Regions from separate parts of the Halomonas sp. Cn5-12 genome, predicted to be linked through region 3. Evidence: predicted binding sites of a transcription regulator. Region 3 holds the regulator's gene; each other region holds the start of a gene.
The links. Region 3 encodes FNR, which switches genes on or off when oxygen is low (the NO sensors DNR and NnrR bind a similar motif). Its sites were predicted from a motif close to TTGATNTANATCAA; they were not measured.
Positions count from the first base shown of each region.

Region 1 (3,186 bases), on a different contig from region 3:
AGGAACCAGCTTCATTTCTGTCAGCATGGCGAGCATGCGTGAAACGGCAAAGACGCTGGCGATGATACCGCCCGCCGTTGCTAACATGGCGAGAATGACGGTAAACGCAACTGCCGCTTCACCCAGTGCGGGACGGGCAGCGGCGGCCAGGGAGTAGTCTTGGGTTTCGATAATTTCAGGCAAAGATAGGTTGCTGGCAACGGCAAAACCGACAAGGGCATAGATCACCACGCATAGCGCAATCGAGATCGTGATAGCTTTGCCAAGATTCCGCTTAGGATCTTTAAGCTCCGAACCACTATTGGTAATCGTCGTGAAGCCTTTAAATGCCAGTATGCCGAGCGCCGTAGCACCTAAAAAGCCCGTTATCGTAGGCGTAGGTGCATCGTTGCCAGCACCCATTTCGATGGAGTCGGCAATAAACACGCCGACAATACCAAACACTATAATGCCACCTATTTTGATAAATCCGAGCACCGAGGCGACGGTCTCGATCAAGCGGTTGGCGGATAAATTGATCAAAAAGGCTATTAGCAGTAAACCAACCCCGAGTAGGGGCACAAATAGTGAACGATCCCCCAGGTCAAACAACTCAAGCGTGTAGGAACCAAACGTTCTCGCCAAAAAACTCTGTGCGATCACCATGGAAAAATACATCAGGAGGGCATGAAAGGCGGTGGGAAGCGTCGGGCCATACGCTTTCTGTAAATACATGCCAATCCCACCTGCTGATGGGAAGGTATTGGACATTTTAACGTAAGAATAAGCGCTGAAAGAGACAATGACGGCAGCGGCCAGAAAGGCTAGAGGAAATAGCCGACCAGTCATTTCGGCCATTTGGCCGGTTAGCGCAAAAATACCGGCCCCAATCATCACGCCGGTGCCTAATGCAACGGCACCGACCAACGAAAGACTGTTTTCTTTATATTGTGGCGTTCTATCCTGCCCAACCATGAAAGCGACTCCTTGTATTAACGGCAACCACAGCAGCAATAACTGCCGAGGACTCCTGTGCGGTGTTTTTTGATGCTATATAAATTAAATATAGAACCTATGTGCAGCCACATGGCAAATGACTAACGGAAGGTCTGATTTTGCGAGGCCACAGGCAAGCAGCTCTTACCCTAAACTAGCTAGTCTTGCTCCTGGTTGTGTCATGTAGCCGTTATGACTATTAATGACAGCTCCAAGGTTCCTGTTTAGCGTTGTCTTTAACGTTCTGATCGACGAAACGGTAATACTCCTTCTTAAAGCGGTTCCACCGATCAGCGCTGACCTGTATGTCATGGAGCTTGAGAATTTTTTCAACGTCATCGATGCAGAGCCTCAGCGCATCGTAAGCAAGGCTGATATTTCGGTTTTTCTCGTTGTAGACCACCTTATCCATTCCATAGAGTCGGTCGATATCTGACAGCGCTTCTTCAATGCGTTTGGATTTACTGGGCTTGATTTTTAAATTCCGAGTCACCAGTGTGTTTTTGGAAACACCCAAGCGGTGCTCTTGTTGTGTCGTTTTCATGGTCTTTCTCCCAGGCGCGTACATGTATATATAGAGTGGTTCAGTTCTTGTCTATTTTGTCCTTATGACCGCCGTGGTGTTTATGCATGAAAATATGCATCAGTGGGCATGCTGCCAAAAAGAGGAAAGGTAAGAACTGAAATAGGTGGAGACGGTGCTCGGTTCCCATCAGGTATCCCGCCCAAATGACAAACCCAGCAAGTGGCACCCACAACATCAGCAAACGACTACTTGTACTGTTACTCATAATCACCTCAGTAACTCGCCCAAAGAGCCAACAGCAGTTAAGGCCGTTGGTTTGGGAAAAATCAAATAAATAACCCCAATAACAGCATGGATGATTTGTCTGAACGCAACCTGAACAGCATCGGAGGGAAATATGATCCTGATCAAGCGCCTCGCAAAAAGTAGGCGATAATTACCCAAGCGGTATCCATAGCCTCATTCCCATCATCATTAGGTTTTCGGTGAGCGATACAAAGCTTAATGGGTATTACTGAACCGCCCCGGCTTTACCGGAGACTCCATATCTTGAGAGGATGGAGTTATGAACTCACCAAAACGATATTCTTCAGAAGTCCGGGAGCGAGCTGTTCGATTAGTCCTTGAACAGCAAGGCGAATACCCGTCCAGGTGGGCGGCGATCTGCTCCATTGCCAGCAAGTTTGGCTGTTCACCAGAGACCTTAAGAGCCTGGTGCAAACGCTCAGAACTCACGCAGGGAGATAGCTCGGCTAATCTGCCTGAAAATGAACGACTCAAGCAGCTAGAGCGTGAAAACGTCGAATTGAAGCGCGCCAATGAAATTCTTCGTAAGGCGGCTGCTTTTTTCGCCCAAGCGGAGCTCGACCGCAAACCCAATTGATAGTGTCATTTATCGACGAGCATCGTGCTCAGTTCGGGGGCGAGTCGATTTGTAGCCAGCTACCAATCGCCCCATCGACGTATTACCACCACAAGGCACTTGAGACCGATCCTGAGCGGCGGGGAGATCGATATCGGCAGGATGCGTTTCTTACCGCTGAGATTAAGCGCGTGTGGGAAGAAAACTTCTGCGTCTACGGTGCTCGTAAGGTCTGGCGGCAACTCCGCCGTGAAGGGGTTAATGTTGCTCGTTGCACCGTAGAACGACTCATGCGACGCCTGGGGATTCGCGGCGTGGTGCGAGGCCAACGCCCCTTCACGACGATCAGTGATCCCGACCAGAAACGAGCACCTGATTTAGTGAAACGTGACTTTACGGCCATGCGTCCTAATCAGCTTTGGGTGGCCGATTTTACGTATGTCGCTACCTGGTCTGGCTTCGTTTACGTTGCGTTCGTTATCGATGTTTATGCACGCTGTATCGTGGGTTGGCGCGTAGCAACGTCGATGAAAACGGGATTGGTACTGGACGCTCTGGAGCAAGCGTTGTGGGCACGAAAGCACAGGCAAGGGTTAATCCACCATAGTGATAGAGGAAGCCAATATCTCTCGATCCGCTATACAGAGCGTATGGCTGATGAAGGTATCGATGCCTCTGTCGGCACCACCGGTGACTCCTACGACAATGCGCTGGCCGAGACCCTCATCGGCTTATTCAAAACGGAGGTGATTCACCATCGTGGACCATGGAAAGGGCGAGATGCCGTTGAGTATGCCACGCTGGAATGGGTTGACTGGTTTAA
Region 1 covers NZ_JAKGAY010000043.1:15,758-18,943, forward strand. Annotated here, with positions in the region: gene L1249_RS16025 (APC family permease) at 1-954, opposite strand, end outside; gene L1249_RS16030 (hypothetical protein) at 1,175-1,519, opposite strand; gene L1249_RS16035 (DUF2933 domain-containing protein) at 1,560-1,766, opposite strand; one part of gene L1249_RS16040 (IS3 family transposase) at 2,067-2,352, shown strand; AL1L pseudoknot at 2,342-2,458, shown strand; one part of gene L1249_RS16040 (IS3 family transposase) at 2,352-3,186, shown strand, end outside.
Region 1: a site for FNR is predicted at 1,899-1,912, ahead of L1249_RS16035 (DUF2933 domain-containing protein). Genes of this name have one in related genera too.

Region 2 (3,186 bases), on a different contig from region 3:
GGAGGCCCATCTGGCGATTCTGTTCTTGCTCTGCGTCTTTGTCGCCAGTGTTTACGGAGGTTCGATATCAGCCATTCTGATCAATATTCCAGGCACACCGGGCGCCATTGTGACTCAACTGGATGGTCATCCGATGGCCAAGGCAGGCAGAGCTAGAGAAGCGCTTGTTTATGCGCTGGTTGCTTCAACGATAGGTGGCGCATTTGGGCTGGGCTTGCTGGTCATTATTGCCCCCCTGCTTGCCTCTGTTGCCATGAGCTTTCTCAGCTCTGAATTCGCTGCTGTCGCCATCTTCGGCCTGGTTCTCTTAGCGTATGCATCTCCTGGCACCACCGTTCGTGGCTTACTGGTAGGTGCCATTGGCCTAATATGCGGCATGGTAGGCTTCGATACGTTAACCGATGTTCCCCGCTTCACGTTTGACACTCGCATCTTGCAAGGGGGAGTCGAATTGGTACCGCTTTGTGTAGGATTATTTGGCTTGGCCGAAGTACTGAAACACCTTCATGCCTCTCATCAGGCTGCACCTACGGTTAACATAAAAGCAACTCAGCGTACCCAGATGAAAGTAAGGTCACTACTGAAACGCTGGAAATCCATGCTACGGGGTTCGCTGATTGGTGCCTTTGTTGGCGCTATTCCTGCCGCGGGGTCGGCCATCGCGGTTGCGATTGCCTACGCCCAGGAAATGCGTTTTTCCAAACACCCTGAGCAATTTGGTCAGGGTGCAATTGAGGGGGTAGTTGCTCCAGAGGCTGCCAACAGTTCGAGCATAGGCGGCACCATGATTCCCATGATGACACTGGGTGTACCAGGAGATGCCATCACAGCGGTACTGATGGGGTCGCTATTGATTCATGGTTTACGTCCAGGGCCAATGCTATTTGCCGAAAACCCGCAAATGGTTTCCAGCATTTATGCAGGCTTTCTTATTGCGCTTCTTCTGACACTCATCATTGGTCTTTTACTGATGCGCTGGCTTCCCGTGATTCTACGCACTCCTTCCCATGTGTTACTGATCGGCATTGCTCTGCTCTGTGTTGTCGGCGCCTATGCCATCCGTAACAGCATGGCTGATGTGTATATCATGCTATTTTTCGGGGCACTGGGGTATCTGCTGCATCTTCTATCACTGCCGAGCGCACCGCTGGCATTCGGCCTCATTCTGGGGCCACTCCTAGAAGAGAATCTGCGGCGCAGTCTTATTCTTGGGCGTGGCTCCTGGGATCTGTTCCTGAATAGCCCAATAGCAATGAGTCTCTTAGCCCTATCAATCTTTGCTATCGTCCTACCTTTCATAGCACCACTGTGGGTTCGCTTTAAAAGCGACCTACAGCGATTAAAGGTACCTTTTTGATAACCTGATTAGGTAACAGAAGAATCAGCGTTCATTTTTTCCAGCAGATGCATTAAGGCAACCCGCTCTGCCGGATTGAGATTTTTCATGGTCTGATCGCTAATTTGCTTGGCACTGGGCACCATGCCCTCGACTAATGTCTCGCCAGGCTCGGTGATCACGACCATGACTTTGCGTTGATCATTGGGGTCGGTGGTTAGTGAGATCCACCCCCGCGCTTTAAGACGTTTAATGACGCCGCGGATAGTGGCTGGATCAATCGCCGTGGCGTTGACGATATCGGTTAACGAGCTGGGGCCGCGCTCCATCACCGTACACAGCGTTACAAACTGTATGGCCGTGAGCTGTTTATCGCTGCTGTAGCGCTGAAAAATAGCCGTATGCCGCTGGTAGGCTTTACGCAGTAGATGGCCTACTTGCTCAGAAAAATCATACCCCTGCTCTGAAGGCGTAGAGTGCTCGCCGGAAGACGAGTGTTTGAACGCACTATCCATTGTCATTCCATATCCTTAATCTATTGGCGACGTCATGTATCGAGTATGGCACTGGTTAACAAAATGATGCATCAACGTATGAAATACTCCTTGCGCTGGATCAATTCATCATGCTTTTATGGCGTACACGCTATAATTTTACCTTAGTTATCGCTCTTTCATCACCTAAAATTCATCCGCACTGATCATCGTAAACGCGAGCGTGGGAGGCAGACATGGCTGACAAATCAGACTATACAAGAGAGTCACTGCTGTATGGGTCTGATGTCCTGGTGATCTATCGCGACCCGGTTACGCCCCCCAAGCCCGCGCCCGGACAGCCAGGTACACACTCAAACTTCACCCCCCATGAGCCCGAAATATTCATTGCCGTATTGAGCGATAGTCATATCGTGGCTTTCAACGGCCACGTAGACCTGGGCACCGGCATACGCACGGCGCTCGCTCAAATTGTTGCAGAAGAGCTTAGCGTCGCGTTCGACAGCGTCACAATGGTGCTGGGCAACTCCGTTGAAGCCCCCAACCAAGGCCCTACCATTGCCAGTGCGTCGATTCAGATCACTGCTGAGCCTCTACGCCGAGCGGCGGCCCAGGCGCGGGAGTACCTATTAACACTGGCAGCAGAGCACTTTGACACTGAGCGCTCGCTACTTAGCTGCCAGAACGGCGCTATTTCGCCAAGTGATAATAACCGCTCATACGTGAGCTTCGGGGAGTTACTGCTAGGTACCCGTCATGCGTTAAAGCTCGCCGATGAGGTGCCGCTTAAGCCGGTCAGCCATTATACCCTGGTCGGCCAATCGACCTCCCGCGTGGATATACCCGCCAAGGCTACCGGGCAATTGACCTTTATCCACGACCTACGCCTGCCCAACATGCTGCATGGGCGAGTGATTCGCCCGCCTTATGTAGGCCATGATAGCGGTGACTTTATTGGCAACAGTTTAATCGCGGTAGATGAAAGCTCTGTGGCGCATTTGCCCGGTGTGATAAGCGTCGTCGTGGTCGGTGACTTTGTTGGCGTGGTGGCCGAGCGTGAAGAGCAGGCTGCTGCCGCAGCCAAACAGCTAAAGATCCAGTGGCGCCCCATCGAAGGCTTACCTCAGTTGGACAACATAGAGCAATCACTGCTCGACCTGCCCAGCAAGCAGCGCATTCTCCTCGAAGAGGGTGATCTCGAAAGTGCTCTGGCCGCCGCCGACCAACCGCTCAATCGCCACTATGTGTGGCCTTTCCAACTGCATGGCTCCATTGGCCCTTCGTGCGCTGTCGCCGATGCCAATGAAGATGGCCTTCACGTATGGTCGGGCACCCAAAATCCGCACAGCCTGCGCG
Region 2 covers NZ_JAKGAY010000026.1:17,098-20,283, reverse strand. Annotated here, with positions in the region: gene L1249_RS13235 (tripartite tricarboxylate transporter permease) at 1-1,357, shown strand, start outside; gene L1249_RS13230 (MarR family winged helix-turn-helix transcriptional regulator) at 1,366-1,857, opposite strand; gene L1249_RS13225 (xanthine dehydrogenase family protein molybdopterin-binding subunit) at 2,067-3,186, shown strand, end outside.
Region 2: a site for FNR is predicted at 1,942-1,955, ahead of L1249_RS13225 (xanthine dehydrogenase family protein molybdopterin-binding subunit). Genes of this name have one in related genera too.

Region 3 (3,186 bases):
AAGCGTGAATTCAACAAGTTGCAAAAACGCCTGCGGCGCGAAGTAGGGAACGCCATCATCGATTACAACATGATCGAGGATGGCGACCGGGTCATGGTGTGTCTCTCTGGTGGTAAAGATAGCTATACGATGCTGGAGATTCTGCGCAACCTACAGCGCAACGCACCGGTTAATTTTTCCCTGGTAGCGGTCAATATGGATCAGAAGCAGCCAGGTTTCCCAGAACACGTGTTGCCCCAGTACCTGGATAAGCAAGGCGTGGAATATCACATTCTGGAGCGTGATACCTACTCGGTGGTGAAGGAGAAAACCCCGGAAGGTAAAACCACCTGCGCGCTCTGCTCAAGGCTGCGGCGTGGTTCGTTGTATGGCTTTGCCGAGGAGATTGGGGCCAACAAAATTGCTTTGGGCCACCACCGGGAAGATATCCTGGAGACGCTGTTTCTCAATATGTTCTTTGGCGGCACCTTAAAAGCCATGCCACCGAAGCTGCTCTCGGATGATGGTAAAAACATCGTGATTCGCCCGCTGGCCTACTGCAAAGAGGCGGATATTGCGGAGTTTTCAAGGCTGATGGAGTTTCCGATCATTCCCTGCAACCTGTGCGGCTCTCAGCCCAATATGCAGCGCCAGGTTGTCAAAGAGATGCTGGCGGAGTGGGATAAAAAACACCCCGGCCGGTTGGAGAGTATGTTCAAAGCGGTGACCAACGTTGCCCCTTCGCAGCTTGCCGACCGTGAGCTGTTTGATTTTGCCGGTCTGGAAGCGAAGCAGGCCGCATTGATGGAGGGGCGCATTCAGGCGTTTAACGTGAGTTAACCGCTTGGGCTTCCTCTTCAGCTAGGGTGATGAGGCGCCGCATATCCAAAATATTGACCTCGCGCCCGGAGACGGCCACCACGTTTTGCTGCTGAAAGCGGCTAAGAATACGGCTAACCGTCTCCACCGCGAGGCCTAGATAGTTGCCCATATCTGCCCGTGACATGGAAAGCCGGAAGCTATAGGGGGAGTAGCCCCGGCGCCGAAAACGGTCAGAAAGTGTAATCAAAAAGCTGGCCAGCCGCTGATCGGCAGTTTTGCGTGACAGTAAACGCATCATCCGCCGGTCGTCTCGTAGTTCCTTGCTCATGCTGCGGTAAAGCTGGCCGCGCAGTTCGGGCAGCTCCTCGGAGAGCGAGTCCAAACGGTCAAACGGAATTTCGCATACCGTGGTGGTTTCCAGGGCAATCACGGTGCCGGGGTAGTGTTCTTCGTCAATCCCATCCAGACCCACCAGCTCGCTGGGTAGAAAGAAATTGGTGAGCTGGTCGTTGCCATTCCCTTCGCTAGTCACCTGCTTCAAGCTGCCAGAGCGCACCGCGTAAACGCTGGTGAAAGGATCTCCTTGGCGAAACAGCCGCTCGCCTTTTTTCAACGGCGAGCGGCGGCGGATAATCGCATCGAACTGGCTCATATCCTCAAGCTCTAGGGCAAGCGGTAGGCACAGCGAGCTTAGGCTACAGGTTTGGCAGCGCGCCTCTTGCAGCAGTGAACGTCGTTGGCTGGCAGGATATGACATGTGGTGCTCCCTTTTTATTAGCCATCATAGGCGCAGGGGGTAGGTGTCTCGATACGCTTATAAAATCTTCGAGTAGCGTTGGTTGCCCTGATGTTGCAGGTGATTATCGAAGGCCATGGCTAAGTGCCGAATCAACAGCCGTCCGGTGGGCGTAGCTTGTAAATAGAGGCCTTGGCGCACTAGCAGGCCATCCTGCTCGGCGGTTTTCAACCGTTCAAGAGCGGTTGAAAAGTAATCAGCGGCATTTATCTGCCAACGCTGGCCTATTGCTTCAAGGTCAATGGCCATATCGCACATTAAGCGCTCAATCACCTCTCTGCGCATTAGGTCATCCTTATTTAAGAGTAACCCTTTTACGGTCGCTAGCCTACCTTCATCTAAGGCAGCTTCATAGTGGGACAGCTGAGTGGGGTTTTGTGCGTAAACGTCGTCTACCCGAGAAATAGCCGACACCCCCAAACCAATCAAGTCGCACTGGGAATGGCTTGAGTATCCCTGGAAGTTGCGCTGCAGCGTACCGTAGCGCTGTGCCTGAGCCAAGCTGTCCTCTGGGCGAGCAAAGTGATCCATACCAATATGTACATAGCCCGCTTGGGTCAGCATCTCAATAGTGGTACGCAAAATAGCCAGTTTTTCATCCGCGCTGGGCAGGTCGGCTTCATTAATACGTCGTTGGGGCGCAAAGCGGGTTGGCATATGGGCATAGTTAAAGACCGACAGCCGTGCCGGGCCCAGTTCAATCACTTGGCTTAGGGTATCAGCGAAGCTTTGCTCGGTTTGAAAGGGCAGGCCATAAATTAAATCGAGGTTGAGCGAGCGAAAACCAAGCCGGTGCGCCTCATCCATCAAGGTTTCAGTGAGCACCCGTGGCTGCACGCGATTAATCGCTGCCTGCACCTGTGGGTTGAGATCCTGAACGCCCAGGCTTAAGCGATTAAAGCCCAGCGACTGCAGGTGGCGCAGGGTAAAGACATCCGCTTCGCGTGGGTCAATTTCAATAGCGTAGTCGCGGTCCGGTGCGCTCGATAAGCCAAACCGTGCATCCAGGCGGTCTATTAAATCGCTCATCTGCGCCAGGGTTAAGAACGTCGGCGTGCCGCCGCCCCAGTGCAGCTGCTGCACTGGCCGCTTTGTATCAAGATGCCGGGAGGTCAGCACCATTTCTCGATCCAGCCGAGACAAGTAGGGCTCTGCGAGGGCTGTATTTTTCGTGGCGATTTTATTGCACGCGCAGTAAAAACAGATTTTGCGACAAAAGGGCACATGAACATAAAGTGAGAGCGGCTTTTGGCTGGCATTGCTGCGTTCAAGCGCCTGGGTCATATCGTCAGCGGTGAACTGGTCGTGAAACGAGAGTGCTGTAGGGTATGAGGTGTAGCGAGGGCCGCTGGTGTCGTAGCGGCGTATCAGGGCGTCATCCCAGGCGGTGGCCTCAACCGCTGCAGAAATAGGGTGAGCGAGAGCAGCAGTGGCATGAACGGGCATAAGGAGCGCTCCTAAGTAGCAGGGCAAAGCAAGAACCGATCAACATAAGCGACGAGCTTCGCAGCTCGAACGCGTGTTGGAATGCTACGTCAGCGTAGAAGGGAAAGCGTTGAGCTATATCAAGCGATAGGATGTTTGTATTG
Region 3 covers NZ_JAKGAY010000006.1:51,105-54,290, reverse strand. Annotated here, with positions in the region: gene ttcA (tRNA 2-thiocytidine(32) synthetase TtcA) at 1-819, shown strand, start outside; gene fnr (fumarate/nitrate reduction transcriptional regulator Fnr) at 806-1,558, opposite strand; gene hemN (oxygen-independent coproporphyrinogen III oxidase) at 1,616-3,043, opposite strand.

Region 4 (3,186 bases), on a different contig from region 3:
AGCCCCGCGCCGAAAATCAGCAGTGGGCCAATGCCGTAACGGGCCACCAGCAGCCCGCCTAGAATGCCTCCTGCAATGCTCATCGCAATCCCGAAAATATTGGTGACGTTGGCAATAGTCGCCAGTGAAAAGCCCAAGTCGATATAGAGCGGGTTGGCCATTGATGCCATCGCCAGGTCGCTGATACGGAACACGGCAATAAACACCAAAATACCCATTGCCTTCACCCCATAGCGGCGGAAGAAGTCGGTAAACGGGCAAACAATCGCGCCAATCACCCAAGCGCCCAAGCGGCGCAGCGTTTTGGGCTTTCCACGGCTGGCGCGAATAAAGGCGCGCACTTTGGGTTCATGGATTAATTGCACGGTTAATGAGGCGCGCTTGGGTTCTGGGCGAATCAGTACGGTGATCACGCCAATGCTCACCAGGGCGGCCATGGTCAGGTAAGCCGCGTTCCACGATACCGCCGATGCCACATAAAGCGCACCGGCCCCCGCCGCTAGTAGCCCGCCGCGATAGCCAATAATGTAGGTGGAGGCCATGGCTGCTTGAACATCATCATCGGCGGATTCAATACGGTAAGCATCAATGGCGATATCTTGCGTGGCGGAGCCAAACGCCACCAATAGCGCAAAGGCGGCGACCCAGCCTAGGTTGTCGATTGGGTCTACTCCTGCGAGGCCAATGAGACCGGCGGCAATCATGCCCTGGGCCAACAGCATCCAGCCGCGTCGTTGTCCAAAGGCGCGGGTGAGCAGAGGCAGCGCGAGTCGGTCTACCACCGGTGCCCAGAAGAATTTGATGGAGTAGAGCATGCCGATCCAGGCAAAAAAACCGATGGCAGCTACTTCGACCCCGTCGCTACGTAGCCATGCGGAGAGCGTCGAAAACACCAGTAGAAAGGGCAGGCCAGCGGAAAAGCCTAAAAACAGCATGGTGATGACAGGCGCTTTGCAGTAAATACCAAGCGCCGCCAGCCAACTGCGCTGAGGAGTCGGGGTGGGCATGTAAGGGAGTACTCCAAAAAGAAACATCGGTGACGTGGGCCGCTCAAAAACCCGTCGATGTTAGACTATGGATAGAGTTCATGGTCAGCGTGTCCATGACAAAGCCGACAGCTTACCGGAGAGGAGTTTTCCATGTCGATTACCGCCCATCAGGTAGTGACTCTGCACTACGTGCTTAGCGATGTGCTCAGCGATGGCAGCACCCGCGTGCTGGATGACTCCAATGCACGTCAGAAACCCCTGGAGTACCTGCACGGCCACGACAATATTTTGCCGGGCTTGGAGCGAGATTTAACCGGCAAAGCCGCAGGTGATGAACTAAGCGTCACGCTGGCTCCCGCTGATGCTTACGGCCTGCGTAACGAAGATTTGGTGCAAGAGGTGAGTCGCGCGTCGTTTGGCGGTGCGGAGATTGAGCCAGGCAGCCGTTTTCAAACCGAAGGCGAGGCTGGCCCGCAGATCGTCACCGTGCTAAACATCGACGGCGATACCGTGACGGTGGATACCAACCACCCCTTAGCGGGCCATACGCTGCGCTATCAGGTGAAGATTCTAGACGTTCGCGATGCCACCCGCGCAGAACTTGCTAAAGGCCATCCGCTGCCACCGGGCACCGAGCACAGCAAAGTAGAAGACCGTAAAGTGCTCTAAAAAGCCGTTTTTATCGGGTGAAGCGCGTTAAAAACTGACCTGTATCAAGTTCCTGTTTACCCTTGCGGCCACCATTTTAAAAGCTTGACCCAGGTCAGTTTCCCCTTCTCTGAACGCAGTACGATGGCCCCATACATTACGGCGGGAGGGGAACACCATGTACTGGGATGATGCGGTAATTTTCGGCCTAGTTACTGTCGCGCTAATGATCACCTTTATGATCGGTTGGGTAGGCTTTGTGGTACGTGACCATTTGCGTAAGGATGAACGTAAGAAGCCTTAATTCAGCAGGCTGTTCAGTCGTCAGGGGAGGGGGCTTACGTTAATGTGTAAGCTTCCTGTTGCCGGCCCAAGGGGCCGGCTTTTTTGCGTCTTTTTGTAAGTTGTATTAATAACCGTTGAAGCGCATTGGCAGTTATGCTTTGGTAAAGTGCCTATTTTAAGAAAAAGAGTAAACAATAGGGAAGTCAAGCGCCTACTATGGCGTCGCTTGGTCGGTGAAGCTAGAGTAATTTCAGAAACAGTGTTCGTTAACCTGTTGGCCTTATCAATCAGGAGACATGTGATGAGTGACTCTACCGACAACACTAAAGACCTTTTAAGCAAGCGCCGTTCACGCCGCCAAGTACTGGCTAGTCTGGGTTTAGGTGCAGCTGCCCTTTACGTTGCGCCTACCTTGTTATCAATGGGGCAGGCTGAAGCCCGCGAGCATCGTCATTCGCGCCCAAGTCGCTCACGGCCTAGCTATTCGCGTCCTAGCTACTCTCGCCCTCATTACTCTCGTCCGCACTATTCGCGCCCCCGTTACTCCCGGCCTGATTATTCCAGAGCGCGCCATTCTCATCAGCATCATTCACGCCATGGCCATGGCTATCCTAAGCGTTATTACTCTCGGCCCCAGCGCTCACGTTGGGAGCGCGACGGCGTCATTGAAATTCGCCTAAGCCGTGTGCTGCCGCGCTGGTAAGGGAGCGGCCATGCCGAGCCATCATCAAGATTATACGCTCGAAGGCGTTGGGCCTTGCCTTCGGTTAGTGAATGCCGACGAGTTGCTGCCCGTCCTAACAGCCGCCATGCCAGGCTGGCCCTTGACGCCTTGCGCCGCGCAAACCCAATCGCCGGAGATCTGCGTATGGCGGCACCCGCAGGGGTATTGGCAAGAGGCGCCCGCGCTTCCAGTAGGGGCGCTGCTGGACAGCGCGGTAGGAACCGCCTGTAGCGTTATTGCGGATGCTGCCGGGGCATATTTTTATCGTCACCCGGAGTTAGTGGGTTTGCACTGCGGATCAGTGGAAATCAATGGCCAGCTAGTGATTTTTCCCGATACATACCGGGCGGGCAAAAGCACCTTAACCGCCGCCTTTGCAGCGGCTGGGCAGCGTGTGTTTGGCGATGATGTGCTGGCGCTCAACAAGCAAGGGGAAGGGATTGCGCTGGGCGTGGCACCTCGCTTGCGGCTACCGCTTCCTGACGCGATGTCTCTGGAGTTTCGTCAGTTTGTACAAACGCACCTTGGCCCTCAGGATGC
Region 4 covers NZ_JAKGAY010000008.1:84,105-87,290, forward strand. Annotated here, with positions in the region: gene L1249_RS06840 (AmpG family muropeptide MFS transporter) at 1-1,007, opposite strand, end outside; gene L1249_RS06845 (FKBP-type peptidyl-prolyl cis-trans isomerase) at 1,140-1,658, shown strand; gene ccoM (cytochrome c oxidase subunit CcoM) at 1,816-1,941, shown strand; gene L1249_RS06850 (hypothetical protein) at 2,224-2,625, shown strand; gene L1249_RS06855 (PqqD family protein) at 2,636-3,186, shown strand, end outside.
Region 4: a site for FNR is predicted at 1,693-1,706, ahead of ccoM (cytochrome c oxidase subunit CcoM). Genes of this name have one in related genera too.